Regions from separate parts of the Dysgonomonas sp. GY617 genome, predicted to be linked through region 2. Evidence: riboswitches for the same ligand, from Rfam matches in the RefSeq annotation. Region 2 holds a riboswitch; each other region holds the start of a gene.
What was found. Region 2 has a riboswitch for cobalamin ahead of pflB (formate C-acetyltransferase). Riboswitches for the same ligand answer to the same signal wherever they lie in the genome.
Positions count from the first base shown of each region.

Region 1: linked by a shared signal. The riboswitch ahead of IR022_RS18055 (acyl-CoA carboxylase subunit beta) and the one ahead of pflB (formate C-acetyltransferase) in region 2 are both predicted to bind cobalamin.
Region 3: linked by a shared signal. The riboswitch ahead of IR022_RS00765 (hypothetical protein) and the one ahead of pflB (formate C-acetyltransferase) in region 2 are both predicted to bind cobalamin.

Region 1 covers NZ_JADCLR010000029.1:527,465-532,552, reverse strand. Annotated here, with positions in the region: gene IR022_RS18060 (acetyl/propionyl/methylcrotonyl-CoA carboxylase subunit alpha) at 1-357, opposite strand, end outside; gene IR022_RS18055 (acyl-CoA carboxylase subunit beta) at 375-1,916, opposite strand; cobalamin riboswitch at 2,245-2,454, opposite strand; gene IR022_RS18050 (hypothetical protein) at 2,500-3,360, opposite strand; gene eno (phosphopyruvate hydratase) at 3,592-4,887, shown strand; gene IR022_RS18040 (inorganic pyrophosphatase) at 4,987-5,088, opposite strand, start outside.
Region 2 covers NZ_JADCLR010000022.1:144,855-149,942, forward strand. Annotated here, with positions in the region: gene IR022_RS12950 (porin family protein) at 1-202, opposite strand, end outside; gene IR022_RS12955 (3'-5' exonuclease) at 405-896, opposite strand; gene IR022_RS12960 (hypothetical protein) at 1,220-1,522, shown strand; cobalamin riboswitch at 1,918-2,120, shown strand; gene pflB (formate C-acetyltransferase) at 2,285-4,516, shown strand; gene pflA (pyruvate formate-lyase-activating protein) at 4,595-5,088, shown strand, end outside.
Region 3 covers NZ_JADCLR010000001.1:212,573-217,660, reverse strand. Annotated here, with positions in the region: gene IR022_RS00775 (threonine/serine exporter ThrE family protein) at 1-650, shown strand, start outside; gene IR022_RS00770 (threonine/serine exporter family protein) at 662-1,171, shown strand; cobalamin riboswitch at 1,334-1,541, shown strand; gene IR022_RS00765 (hypothetical protein) at 1,892-2,551, shown strand; gene IR022_RS00760 (DUF3667 domain-containing protein) at 2,616-3,362, opposite strand; gene IR022_RS00755 (glyoxalase) at 3,505-3,846, opposite strand; gene IR022_RS00750 (NUDIX hydrolase) at 4,005-4,739, opposite strand.

The DNA.
Region 1 (5,088 bases), on a different contig from region 2:
GTTCTGAATAACACGTGGCGAAGGACCTATAAATATAATACCTTCTTCGGTACAGCGTGTTGCAAATTGTGCATTTTCAGACAGATAACCATATCCGGGATGAATGGCATCTATATTATTTCTCTTGGCTAATAACACCAATGATTCTATATCGAGAAATTCGGGAATACCGCCATTATCAATATCTGGGAAATCTATTACTTTATCGACTGACCATAAATATAGTGCATTCGGTTCTTTAAGGGTACGAATACCCACCGAAGTAATACCCATTATTTTAGTGGTCTTAGCTATACGAATAGCTATCTCACCACGATTGGCTATTAATATTGATTTTATTTTATTCTTTTGTTTCATCTTGATTCTTATCCAAATTAAAGAGGCATATTACCATGTTTACGCTTAGGCTTATACTCAGTTTTTCTTTCCAGTGTTTTTAAAGACCTGATTATTTTGTGACGAGTCAGAGCGGGATCAATAACCTCATCAACAAATCCTTTTTCGTCAGCAATATAAGGATTGGTAACCTCTTCTCTATATTTCTGAGTCAGCTCCTTTTTAAGTACTACCGGATTTTCTGATTCCTTTAATTCTTTTCTGTAAAGGATAGCAATTGCTCCATCGGGTCCCATAACTGCAATTTCGGCAGTAGGCCATGCAAAACTAAAATCGCCACCTATACCTTTACTATTCATTACAATGTATGCACCTCCATAGGCTTTACGCAAAATTACGGTAATCTTAGGCACTGTTGCATAAGTATATGCATACAATAGTTTCGCTCCATGGCGAATAATACCATCATGCTCCTGATCTGTTCCGGGTAAAAATCCGGGAACATCCTCCAATGTTATAATAGGTATATTAAATGAATCGCAAATATTAATAAAGCGCGCCGCTTTTATAGACGAGTCAATATCTAACGTTCCGGCCATGACTTTAGGTTGATTGGCTACAATACCTACCACTTGACCATCCAGACGTGCAAATGCTGTAAATATATTTGCTGCATGGTTTTCGGCAACTTCCAAGAAATCACCTTTATCTACGATTAGTCTTACGATATCTTTTACATCATAAGGTTTATCGGGATCATCGGGTACAATATTCCTCAAACTCTCCTCTACCCTACTTATCGGATCTTCCGATTTTACCAAGGGAGGATTTTCCATATTATTAGAAGGTAAGTAAGACAATAGCTTCTTTACTCCTAAAATTGTATTCTCATCATCATTATATACAAAGTCGGCAACACCCGATTTAGTTCCGTGAACAGATGCTCCACCCAAATCTTCGGTCGATACAGTTTCATTCAGAACCTCTTTCACTACATTTGGACCTGTTACAAACATATAGCTTGTATCGGCAGTCATAAATATAAAATCGGTAAGAGCTGGTGAATATACTGCACCACCTGCAGCAGGTCCCATTATTACCGAAATCTGAGGAATTACCCCCGACGACATTACATTCCGTTTAAAAATATCGGCATAGCCATTCAAACTACTTACACCTTCCTGAATACGGGCACCACCCGAATCGATAAGCCCAACAACAGGAGCTCCCGTCTTAAGAGCCATATCCTGTATTTTTACGATTTTAGCTGCATGAACTGTACCTAAAGAACCTCCAAGCACACTAAAATCCTGAGAAAAAGCGTATACCAAACGTCCGTTTACGGACCCAAATCCTGTAACTACACCGTCTCCGAAAGCTTCTACGGTTTTCCCAAAAGATGCTGTTGCCGGTGGCGTATAAGCATCTGTTTCTTCGAAAGTACCCTCATCAAACAATAATAGAATACGTTCGCGGGCGGTTAACTTCCCTCTTTGATGTTGTTTTTTATAGTACGCCTCATCGTACTGCTTATTTAGCAGATTTTCGCGGGCTACAAACTGTTCGTAAATTTTTCTCATTTTATTACTATAATATCTTTAATCTTCTTTTGCTACAATAATATAAAGTCTAAGATTCACTTATCATTTCAGCAGATACCTGCACAATTGAAAACTACAACCAGACAATTCGTTATCAAACAATTACGCACTCAACAATTACATACTTTCAGAATATGTAATTATAATTTTGCCTTTTATTATCTAAAATTAGCGCCACAAGTTATAAAAAAGAAAAAACATAGTTCTCTTCTTATCTATAAAATAACAATATGTAAAAAAACCGACCGAATATTTACTAATTGTAAACTTCTATGGTTAAGATTCATTGCCTTGTTTCCCGAAAGCATCCGAATTTATATATTTTGGCAGGTCTTCTGACTTACTTCATCCCTAAACATCCTTCCCATTCGCATTAAGGAACAGTGGTATAGAGTGTTATTTAGAGACTCTTTATGAAGTTTACAGCAGCGGGTCTGTTCTCGATTTTCACGGGATTCCCTTTTCATTATTCTTTCAGCAAAAGTGACTGAATAACACCAAAACTGTGAAGCAAATATAAGCGATTTATTTTATCTATATCTTTTTTCGATCTCTTTTTATTTTAGCATCCCACACTTGAGTGCAAACCTACCACTTTTACCAATTGATCTTTATCGGCAAATGATGATAGATAAACCGTTGGTCTATAAAGGTTATAATGATAGCTTGTGTTTAATACTAAATCTGGAAATCCATCATTATCAATATCACCTATTAAGAATACTCTAAACATAGTATCATCAAAAGTAGGGGTAGATGCCAACAATTGATTTATTTCTTTTCCTTCTTTGTATCCCTTGAGATATAGTTTATAATTACTTATAATCATTTCATCTTTATTGTACTCAGCAGGTTTTAAATCGCCTGTTGAATATAGTGTATAAGATGAACCATTATATGTAAATGTTTTTTTCTCACTCAGGTCAATAAAATCTTTGTCTAATGGTATTGTTTTTATTTCATGAGATGATAGACGAGGCGAACTACTTATCAAAACCAAAGACGTGTCAATATGAGAAGTCTTAACTTCCCACCCTGTCCAATTCGAGGAGTTGTGTTCATCTACCGTTTCATCCAAAACAACGTCAAACGCTTTTTGAATACTAAGAGTGGTAGGTGCAATATAATATCGTCCTCTATCCTGAAAAACACCAAACCATCCTTTATTTATCATTTCGGGAGACGTTTCATCTCCATGAAAAACTCCTGTAGATAATACCGATAGAGGTAAATCCTTACTTTTAGGATAAAGCTCTTCATCTATCCAATCTATATTGTCAATGGAATCGGAACTAGCAATACTATCTTTTATTGCTAAAGAATCTCCTGCTATCTGAATATCATTTCCATTCTCCGCTTTTGAGATCTCTTTACAGGCTACTATCGAGACACATACTACTATCAACACTACTATTTTTCTCATTATCATACTAAAGTTATTATTAGTTATAGCAAACACATAATGCAATATTATTTAAGTATAACAGTTAGTTGCACTTATGCTTACCAAAGTATAAAAAAAGGTCTGAGACCTTAAAAAACATTTTACACCACAAAAGTATTTCAATAAACGAAAAAAAAAAGTATTTTTGTTACGCAAACGTGAGAATTAAAAATTAAGACATATTATTTATTCAAACTAAAATAAACAAACATGAGAATCGAACGTATTTTCGGACGTGAAATCTTGGACTCAAGAGGAAATCCAACAATCGAAGTTGACGTAACACTAGAGTGTGGTGCATTTGGACGTGCTGCTGTTCCTTCAGGAGCATCTACAGGAGAGCATGAAGCTCTTGAACTTCGTGATGGAGACAAAAAAAGATACTTAGGTAAAGGTGTACAAAAAGCTGTAGAGAACGTAAACAACGTTATCGCTCCTGCACTTATCGGAGACTGTGCTTTGGATCAAAGAGGTGTTGACCTTAAAATGATTGCTCTTGACGGAACTCCTACTAAATCTAAATTGGGTGCTAACGCTATTCTTGGTGTTTCTTTAGCTGTTGCTAAAGCTGCTGCCAATGCTCTAGATATTCCATTGTACCGTTATATTGGTGGTACTAATACTTATACTCTTCCTGTACCTATGATGAACATCATCAATGGTGGATCTCACTCTGATGCTCCTATCGCATTCCAAGAGTTTATGATTCGTCCAGTTGGTGCTGCTTCTTTCAAAGAAGGTTTGAGAATGGGTGCTGAAATTTTCCACGCTCTTGCAAAAGAATTCAAAAGCAGAGGTCTTAGTACTGCTGTTGGTGATGAAGGTGGTTTCGCTCCTAAATTAAACGGTACTGAAGATGCTCTTGAATCTATCCTTAAAGCTATCAAAGCTGCAGGATATGAGCCAGCTAAAGACGTAACTATCGCTCTTGACTGTGCTGCTTCTGAATTCTTCGACAAAACTGCTAAAGTTTACGATTATACTAAATTTGAAGGTCCTAACGCAGCAAAACGCACTTCTGCTGAACAAGCTGCTTTCTTGAAAGAACTTTCTGAAAAATATCCTATCGATTCTATCGAAGACGGTATGGACGAAAACGATTGGGACGGATGGAAAAACCTTACAGATGCAATCGGCGACAAAGTACAACTTGTTGGAGACGATTTATTTGTAACTAACGTTGATTTCTTGAGAAAAGGTATCGAACTAGGTTGTGCTAATTCAATCCTTATCAAAGTTAACCAAATTGGTTCTCTTACTGAAACTTTAGATGCTATCGAAATGGCTCACCGTGCAGGTTACACTTCAGTAACTTCTCACCGTTCGGGTGAAACTGAAGATGCTACTATCGCTGACATCGCAGTTGCAACTAACTCAGGACAAATCAAAACTGGTTCATTGAGCCGTTCTGACCGTATGGCTAAATACAACCAACTACTTCGTATCGAAGAAGAATTGGGTGACAAAGCTGTATATGGTTACAAACGTGTACAACGCAAAAAATAAGAAGTAATTCTTAATTATATAGCAAAAGCCGATATTCAATTGAATATCGGCTTTTATATTTTTTATATCGTCAAAAAAAAAGTCGAAGAATGTGAGGTCTTATATTCCACACACACTAAAATAATCATTGTAATCATCTATTGATCGTCTGATGACCTCGTATGCAACATCTACATTATAAACATGAGTCAGCACACATTT
Region 2 (5,088 bases):
TAAAGTTATAACGTAGAGGAATGCCAACCGTAAAGCTATTTTGACCTTCATATTTAGTAAACGAACGATAAAGTGTACTTGTATTTAGGTTATTGCGAACGTATCCACCCGATATCCCCAGTTCTAGTTGTGCCTGCACCTTTGGAGAGATCATACATGCACATAGTAAGAGTATTGCGGAAAACAATTGTTTCTGCTTCATAAGACTAAGATTATTACGATGTTTGAGGAAATAAATATTCAAACAAATCTAAGAATCAAATAGTTTTAGAGAATGTACCTTTTAATATTTCCATCCTAAACAATTAACTTTTAAGAATATAAGAGATACCTAAGTCAAAAGTTCAGGAAAATAGAGGAAGAGTTAGACTAAATGCCAATCAGTAGATAACGATGATGCAAGTTTACAACAATTGCATTGCTATTTCGGCACAAGCTTCGGCATCAGCCAGGGCATTATGATGGTTTGTTAGAATATACCCACAATCTTCTGAAACAGTGTGTAGTTGATGATTGGGTAAGTGACGTAATTGACGACGCGATTCTGCCAAAGTACAGTAAAACTGATAATCAGGATAGTCCATTTGATAAGAGCGAAACACTGCTTTCAGGCAGGCTTCATCAAATCCTTTGTTATGAGCTACAAGAGGCAAACCCTCAATAAGAGGTTCTATTTGTTTCCATACTTCCAAAAACACAGATTCGTTAGCTGTGTCTTCATCTGTCAACCCATGAACAGCAGTATTTCCATAGTTATAATAATTGGGCTCAGGCTGAATAAGACTGTAAAAACGATCTGTAATACTTCCATTTCGCACAACCACAATACCAACACTACACACACTTGAAAGTTCGTGATTAGCTGTTTCAAAATCTATGGCTGCAAAATCTCGTATCATTTAAACCTATAATATATTTATGAGTAAAATTAGGAATAAAATTTCTATCTATTATTAATGAACAAAGAGAATATTTAGTGTATCAAAACACCATCTATTTTACTTTATCTCTCCGTCTCAAGGAGGAAGAATAGTCCATAACATCTTTTAGTATAAGTTTCAAAATGGAGATATAAATCTTGTATTTTCATTAGATTCATTTAGAATTTATTCCGATGAATCTAAAAGATCATTAAAAAAGGAACTCATTTAAAATATTACTTGTTCAAAGAACGTATACAATAGTAGATAGGGTTAATAATTTTCATAAAAAGAGAGCCATGGTAAAGACAATTGCAATAATAACAGATAAAGGTGTTCCGAGTACAGAGATAAAAGAAAATACATTGATAAATGTATTTAAACTCGAAGGTAATAGAGTTTCCGGATATGAAAGTATAAAACTTGATAGTGCAGATACCAATAGCTTTTCGAAGCTATTAAAACTAAAAGAGATTAGTTTGATATATATTGACAATGTCAATAACGAGTTACACAGAATGTTACACAAACTAGGTATAGGGGTTAAATGTAAAGAGGAATGGGAAGGCGATCAGTTTATTGGACAGTTTGTATTTGGTTAATATGATCCTAAATCAAATATTCTTTTGGAGAGTTATATCTAACTAAAACTGTTGTAATAAATAAGCCATACCTAAACCTTATCGTTATATTAAAAGTAGTTATCGTACACTTGAAGAGAAAAACTTAAAATAACAGAGAAACAGACATTAAATATCCTATTTAATGTCTGTTTCTCTGTTATTGGTAATTGAAAATTTTTAGTAGTACAAGTGAAGAAAGTACTAATCAAATCAATATAAGCGTCATCTGTATGAGAACATACGTAAATAAATGATCCAACCATTATTATAACCAGAACTCGATAATAATGTATGTTACTTCTTTGTTATAATGAGCTTTTGCATGAGCAAATAATTATTTATGACAAAAAACAAATAACTCCGATAAAAGTTACTATTTTTGTATACATTTTGGTGTCATTTTCTGTATTCTTAGAAAAATGATGAAAAGGGAATCGGGTGAAAATCTCGAACAGACCCGCTGCTGTAAGCTCTACAAGCATTTTTGAAGAACTCAAAACCACTGTTCATAAAAGAATGGGAAGGAATTTCAAAAATAGAGTAAGTCAGAAGACCTGCCAATGATGATAAAGTTTGATGCTTTCGGGAAATAAAGCAATACAACATCTTACGAATCTAATACTTTTTTATCGGAGACCAGTAGACATTTAACATTTCTACACAGCCATAAAGAAAGTACGTCAATTTCAAAAATAATTTCTGTCAAAATAAAGTTTACATATCTAATCATTAATAAAAAAAATGGAAATATATAAAGATTTTAAAGGTACAAAATGGAAAGAAAAAATTGATATAAACGATTTTATCCTAAAAAATTACACTGAGTATACCGGTGATGAGTCTTTCCTTGAAGGGCCAACAGATGCTACCACCAAATTGTGGGAGAAACTGAGCGAAATGTTTAAGGTCGAAAAAGAAAAAGGCGTTTATGATGCTGAAACTAAAATACCTTCGCAGATTGATGCTTATGAAGCCGGATATATAGATAAAACTCTAGAGAAAATAGTCGGTGTACAGACAGACAAACCTCTCAAAAGAGCTATCTTCCCAAATGGCGGAATCCGCATGGTGCAACAAAGCCTCGAAGAATATGGGTACAAACTAGATCCAATCACATCAGAAATATTTACAAAATACCGTAAAACACATAACGAAGGTGTATTTTCTGCCTATACAGACAGTATTCGTCGTGCAAGAAGTAACGGCTTATTAACGGGTCTGCCTGACGCATATGGTCGAGGACGTATTATTGGTGACTACCGTCGGGTAGCACTTTATGGTGTAGATCGCCTGATTGCTGAAAGAGAGAAACGATACAAAGAGTGCGATCCTGTTGTAATGACTGATGATTTGATTCGTCTTCGCGAAGAGTTGAATTCTCAGATTCAAGCAATGAAAGCACTCAAACGAATGGCTGCTTTTTATGGTTTCGACATTTCAAACCCTGCTGCTAATGCACAAGAGGCTATCCAATGGACATACTTCGGTTACTTAGGAGCAATTAAAGATCAAAATGGTGCTGCAATGAGCTTGGGTCGTGTAACAACTTTCCTTGATATTTATATTGAGCGTGATCTTAAAGCTGGTTTGATTACTGAAAAAGAAGCTCAAGAAATGGTCGACCATTTCGTTATGAAACTGCGCATTGTTCGTTACTTACGTACTAACGAATATAATGAACTGTTCTCTGGTGATCCTGTTTGGGTAACAGAGTCTATTGGAGGAATGACTAACAATGGAGCTTCTATGGTAACTAAAAACAGTTATCGTATGTTGCATACTCTTTATAATTTAGGACCATCACCCGAACCAAACCTCACCATTTTATGGAGTAACAGATTGCCTGAAAGCTGGAAAAAATATTGCGCAAAAGTATCTATTGATACATCTTCTCTTCAATACGAAAATGATGATATTATGCGTCCTCAGTTAGGAGATGATTATGGTATTGCTTGTTGCGTATCACCTATGCGTATAGGTCACCAAATGCAGTTCTTTGGTGCTCGTGCCAATTTACCTAAAGCTTTACTTTATACCATAAATGGGGGTAAAGACGAAAAAACAAAAGCACAGGTATTACCTAAGCATTGGATTGAAAAAGTATCAGGTGACTATTTAGAGTTTGACGAAGTATGGGATAAATTTGACCGTACCCTAGACTGGGTAGCCGAAACTTATGTAAAAGCATTGAATATAATCCATTATATGCACGATAAGTATTCGTACGAAGCTTTAGAGATGGCTTTACACGATGTAGATATCGTTCGTACGCAAGCTTTCGGAGTATCGGGACTCTCTATTATAGCCGATTCGTTTGCTGCTATCAAATACGGTAAAGTTCGTATAGTAAGAGATGCCGATGGAGATGCAGTAGATTACATTCTCGAAAAAGACTATATCCCTTTCGGAAATAACGATGATAATACAGATAAGTTTGCTGTAGAAATTGTAGAGAAGTTTATGAATAAAATTCGTAAACGTAAGATGTATAAAGACGCAATTCCTACTCAATCGGTATTGACCATTACATCAAATGTAGTTTACGGGAAAAAAACCGGTAATACACCCGATGGACGTCGTGATGGCACTCCGTTTGCACCGGGTGCAAATCCAATGCACGGACGTGATACCAAGGGTGCTGTTGCATCACTGTCTTCTGTAGCCAAGCTTCCATTTGAGCATGCTAATGACGGAATATCTTACACATTTGCTATTACGCCTAACACATTAGGTAAAGGTAAAGAAGAAGAATCTCAAAATCTGGCTTCACTGATGGATGGATATTTTTTGCAAACAGGTCATCACCTGAATGTAAACGTATTTGATCGTCAATTATTAATTGATGCAATGGAACGTCCAGAACAATATCCTCAGTTAACTATCCGCGTATCGGGTTATGCTGTGAACTTCGTGAAGCTTACTCGTGAGCAACAGTTGGATGTTATCAATCGTACCATTACTACTGCTATCTAAATAAAGCAGATAAAATATTACTAAACGAAGTGAAGCTATAAAAGCTTCACTTCGTTTTACACATTAATTTTGCCGGAGATGCAAGGATACATACATTCATTCGAAACATTCGGGACAAAAGACGGACCGGGAATCCGTTTTGTTGTGTTTATGCAAGGCTGCCCACTGCGTTGTTTATACTGTCACAATCCTGATACATGGAAAAAGGATGGTGCAAAATATATGCTTACACCTCTAGAGGTTTTTCAGGAATTGGATAAAGTGAAAAATTTCGTTCGAGGAGGAATTACCATTTCGGGAGGAGAGCCCATGCTTCAACCCGAGTTTGTTTTAGAATTATTCAAACTATGTAAGGAAAATAACATTCATACAACAATTGACACATCAGGTATATTTCTGAATGAAAAAGTAAAAGAAGTGCTCCAATATACCGATCTCGTTTTACTGGATATCAAACATATTAATCCCGAAAAATATAAAGAGTTAACTACAGCTCCTTTAGAGCCGACCTTGAAGTTTATGGAATATCTCGCAGAGACAAACAAACCCACTTGGCTACGTTATGTACTTCT
Region 3 (5,088 bases), on a different contig from region 2:
ATTTCAGAATCGATCTTTTCATTTCCTTTACAGGCGTTTCGGTAACGGTTGTCGACATGAATAACCCCGAAAACAAAGCAACAAGTAACAGGCAAGCAACTACTCATGGCGTTCATTATGGTATTCTTACCGAAATAAGCCTTCTATCGTGGAAAGCTTACGAAGAAAAGATGTCAATAGATGAGGTTGAGAAGCTACTTTCGGACATCCATTATACTCCGCGACACAATAAATGGACTATACGCCTCGGCATCGGATTTGCTTGTGCGGCTCTATGTATACTTGCCGGCGGCGACTGGATAAATGGTTCTATTGCTTTTGTGGCAGCTACTACGGGATTAATTGTAAGGCAACAAGTTATGGCATGTAAATTTAATGCTATGATTGCCATTCTTTTATCAGCCTTTGTCACCACTATGATTTCGGGAATGGATATGCTCTATCACATCGGACAATCTCCAGAAAAGACAATTGCAACCTCCGTCTTATTTCTTATACCCGGTGTTCCCCTTATCAATTCAGTTATAGACCTCTTCGAGGGATACATTCCTACAGCTTTGGCACGGGGTATGTTTGGAGGCTTCGTTCTCCTCTGCATTGCAGTAGGCATGTCGCTTAGTATCGCATTAATAGGAGTCAATAACTTTTAAGAATTAGAAATATGACCGATTTTATATTTTTGATGTTCAAAGATGCCGCCTTTGCATTTCTTGTAGCTGTGGGCTTTGCCCTCCTCTTCGAAACCCCCAAGCGGGTTCTATATGTTGCTGGTTTATTGGGAGGAATAGGACACTGCATTCGCTTTATCCTCCTTCATTTCGATTTCGGATTAGTATCATCCACTCTTGCCGGATCTATATTTATAGGTATAGCAGGTATATATTGTGCACACAAAGTGCATACACCTCCCGTGGTATTTACAATGCCAGCATGTATAACGATGATTCCCGGATTGTATGCCTATCGCACCATGATGGGATGGATTAAAATTTACACCGATGGGTTGATCACTCAAGAACCTCATATTTTGCAAGAGACAGCGTATAATTTCATTCTTACCTCATCGCTCCTATTCTCGTTAGCAATAGGTATATGTGTAGGCGCTCTATTTTTCAGAAAGAAAAGTACCAAAGAAATTAAACTGGGCAAAACCACCATCATAAAATTCTAACAATATGGATAGTTTTTAATTATAGTATTTTGTATAAAAGCTCTGAGCAGCGATTGTTCGGAGCTTTTTTTTTAAGAGAGATAAATATCAATAGACTCGATGTAACAAGCATTCTGGCAACATTATATTTATAATAAATAATGAACTCTCGTTTTTTTTACTATTTTTGCTTTTGATTTTGGTGGCATTAATCTATTTTACGGACATATGCTGAAAAGAGAATCAGGTGAAATTCCTGAACAGACCCGCTGCTGTAAGCTCTACAACAGTCTTTGAACAAATCTCACACCACTGTTTCGACTAAAGAAATGGGAAGGATGTTCAAAAGACGGAGTAAGTCAGAAGACCTGCCAAAATAAATATACGTTAGATGCTTTCGAGGAGTAAGGCTGAAAACGCAAAACCAGACAGATTACATTTTCATTTAAGGAATTACTTAATTACAGCCGAAACGCTGTATATAATGCTCTTATCGGAGTCTGAAGCGTTTACAACATCTTCAAAATAAGCAAATCGCAATACATATATTACGACAAGCCTGCCTTGTCTCTAAAGATAAAATAATAGGAATGTTCTAAAGATATTCCGCTGTGGTGTTTTAGTATTTGGAAAGCCCTAAGTAGTGATTACTTGGGGCTTTTCGATGTAGAGAATACCAAATTACTGACCAAATAGCTTAAAATTAGTAATACATTTGTAGACTAATTAAAATCACATCTTATGAAAAAAGCATTACTTGTAGCTATAATCGTAATAGTATCTCTATCTGTAAAATCTCAGACAAGTACAATTACAAATTGGAACACCCTAAAACAATCGGGATTCTATGAAAGCAAAGGAGATAATTCAATAAATGCTCCACAAACAAGTGGCTATTGGTTTTGGGGTATAAACTTAGCTCACTCGTCAAATGCTCTTATAACCGATAAGCCATATCACTTTGGAGCCCAATTAGTATTTGAAGCTAACTTTGGAATATACAATCCCAAATTATATATCCGAAGTACTAATGTTGATGGGGAAGGTATATGGGCGAAAGTTCTTACAGACAAAGGAGATCAGGAAATAGCCGGAAAATTAAAAGCTAGAGAAATTGAAGTTACGATTAGTGCAGGAGCTGACCATGTCTTTAGCAATGGGTATGGCTTAAAGCCATTAACGGAAGTAGAAGCTTTTGTAAAAGAGAATAAGCATCTGCCCGAAATTCCTTCTGAAAAGCAAATGGTGGAAAATGGACTCAATATAAATGAGTTTCAAATCAAATTACTACAAAAAATAGAAGAACTAACTTTGTATGTCATCAACCAAGACAAAGTGATAAAGGAGCAAAGCAAACTTATTGAAAATTTACAAGAACGATTCGATCAAACAAAAGATTAAAAGATAACCCCAAACTGTAATAATTTGGGGTTCTTTCTTTTATATTTTAATCCTCTATTTTGCTCTACAATCTTATATCGTAATGTCTAAGCGTTATATAAATAATGCCTAATAAGACCATTAAGAAAATAGTAGTCAAAACAATGATCAAAATAACTTTGCTTATTGCTTTAAGCCATGAAGAGGTTCTGAAAAATTGAGATAACCCCCAGATCACATAAATTTCAGAAAAAGTATGCACCAGCTTATATACATGAACAGATTTTGACAGATATATTAAAGGATAACACAATAGTATAAGAAAAATTGTAGCTCCTTGAATATAAGAAAACACAACAAGATGCTCAGTATAATTATACCCTTTTCTGTGAAATAAGAGATAAGAAGAGAAAGCATAAATTGGCATTAAAAACAGAGCAACCAACGAATAATTAATTGATGACCAATGAAACAACGGAATATATCCTAAGACTTCATTGTTTTGATCATTCATTTCCGTCATCGGAAAATAATTGAAGAAATGGAATATAATACTATAAACTGCTCCCCAAATTATAAGAAATGTAAATGGCTTCGAATATTTTACTCTTTTACCCGATATGTAATTTCTTATTGTACTCCCAGGTCTAAGCAGTAATTCTTTCGTTGTATAAATTAATCCTTTGTTTATATGGAAAATTCCAGATTGAAGCTCTTCCAAAAGATGTTTTATGTTTATTCGTGAAGAGTCTATCGGCTGACCGCATTTACTGCAATAATTGCCCTCTACTATACTATTACAATTTAAACAGCGTTTTTCCGTCTCACTCATATTATTACATTTTACCATCTATACAACGTTATTGCTGTTTACTTAGTTCTAAGAATCAAAAAAATTCTAAATAAAAAAGCCTCTAAAAATGTATCTTACATTTCAGAGGCTCTTTTCGTCCAATATCTATTATTTTCATTTATTATGCTGCGGCAAATTCTTCGGTAGGCTTTATTTCACTGTAAATATATAAGATATTCCCTATAGGATCGAATATAGTAAAAGACCTGTCACCCCATGGATTATCAGCTAGAGGTCTTATTGCTTTTAAGCCTTCTGTAATAACTAATCGCTGATACTCACTATCTACATTATCCACATGAAAATTAAGTGTCAGCCCCTTATCTTCAAACAAAGATTCATTGTCTTGTGGAACCATAAAAGACAAAGTAAACTGTTTTTTATCGCCAAATGCTACAACCGAATACCATTCGTAGTCGAATGTAACAACAGCTCCAAAATACTTCAGATAAATTCTTTGCATTCAGCACCTTTGGTCGTGTGAAAACACAATGATAGATCTTTTATTTCCATAGTTCTTTCTTTTAATCTAAGGTCTTCGTTCGCCTAATTGTAGCATTGCAAAAAACACTCACTACTATTCAAACCCATGCTTGAAAGAGTAATGACAAGCATTCGGTTTCAGACAGAAAAGTCAAATCGGTCTTGTTTTGTTTTCTCATAGATTTTACGATCAAACAGATACAACATAGCAGGTTTATGACTCACATTCTCCTGACGTTTCCCTGAGGGTATCAGGTATTTCATGTTCGAAATCTTCCGTCTAAAATTACGTTTATCAAAAGCTGTATCTAAAATTATTTCATAAAGAGTTTGCAGCTCTGTTAAAGTAAAAAGTTCGGGTAATAGCTCAAACAAGATCGGCTTATTCAACAGATCTTCACGCAACTGCATCAATGCCGTATCTAATATATCTTTGTGGTCATATATCAGTTCTTTTACTTCCGACACCTTATGCCAACGAGCTACATTATAAAGATGAGAGGCATCTATATCCGAGACATTAACTAACGAATAGTAAGCAACCGTTACTACCCTATTGTCTCCTACACCTTGCTCTTTCTTCCATTTATAATCCCTATCGCGTAACTTTAAACGGTTTACATCGCTAAATACACTTAACTGTTTCAGATAAACATCTTCGGTAACACCACTCTGTTCGCGTAGTATTCTAACGGCGGTCTCATCAGTGGTTTCTTCACGCAGTACGTGGTTACCCGGAAGTTTCCACTCCTCATAGATACGTCCTCGGTAATTAATGAACTCCTGACGAAGCAATACCCTTAAAGCGTTTCTTTCATAGCCAAAAACGACACAGTCAACCGATATGTTCTTTAGAATATTAGATGCACCCATTCGGAAATGTATAAGATATATATTATTAAGCAACACAAATTTAGACTTTTTTTTGTACTCTCAATCTTTTACCTCAAAAAACATATCGTGTTCTGCCAACACTAACAAAAGTCATAAAACACACTTAGCTTAGTGTAGATTTAACAATTAAAATTCGTTTTCTTTAGAAATTATTATTCACCTTTGTACAGAAACCTAAACATTGTTTAACCAAAATACCATAGTGCGATGATAACAAAAGCTTTGAGTGAGGCTTTCTATGCCTTAACTGATATTGGCCTCTTTCACTATTCATGTATTTACCCTTAGATAATCTCTCAGCAAAATAAATATAATCTTTAAACCGAGT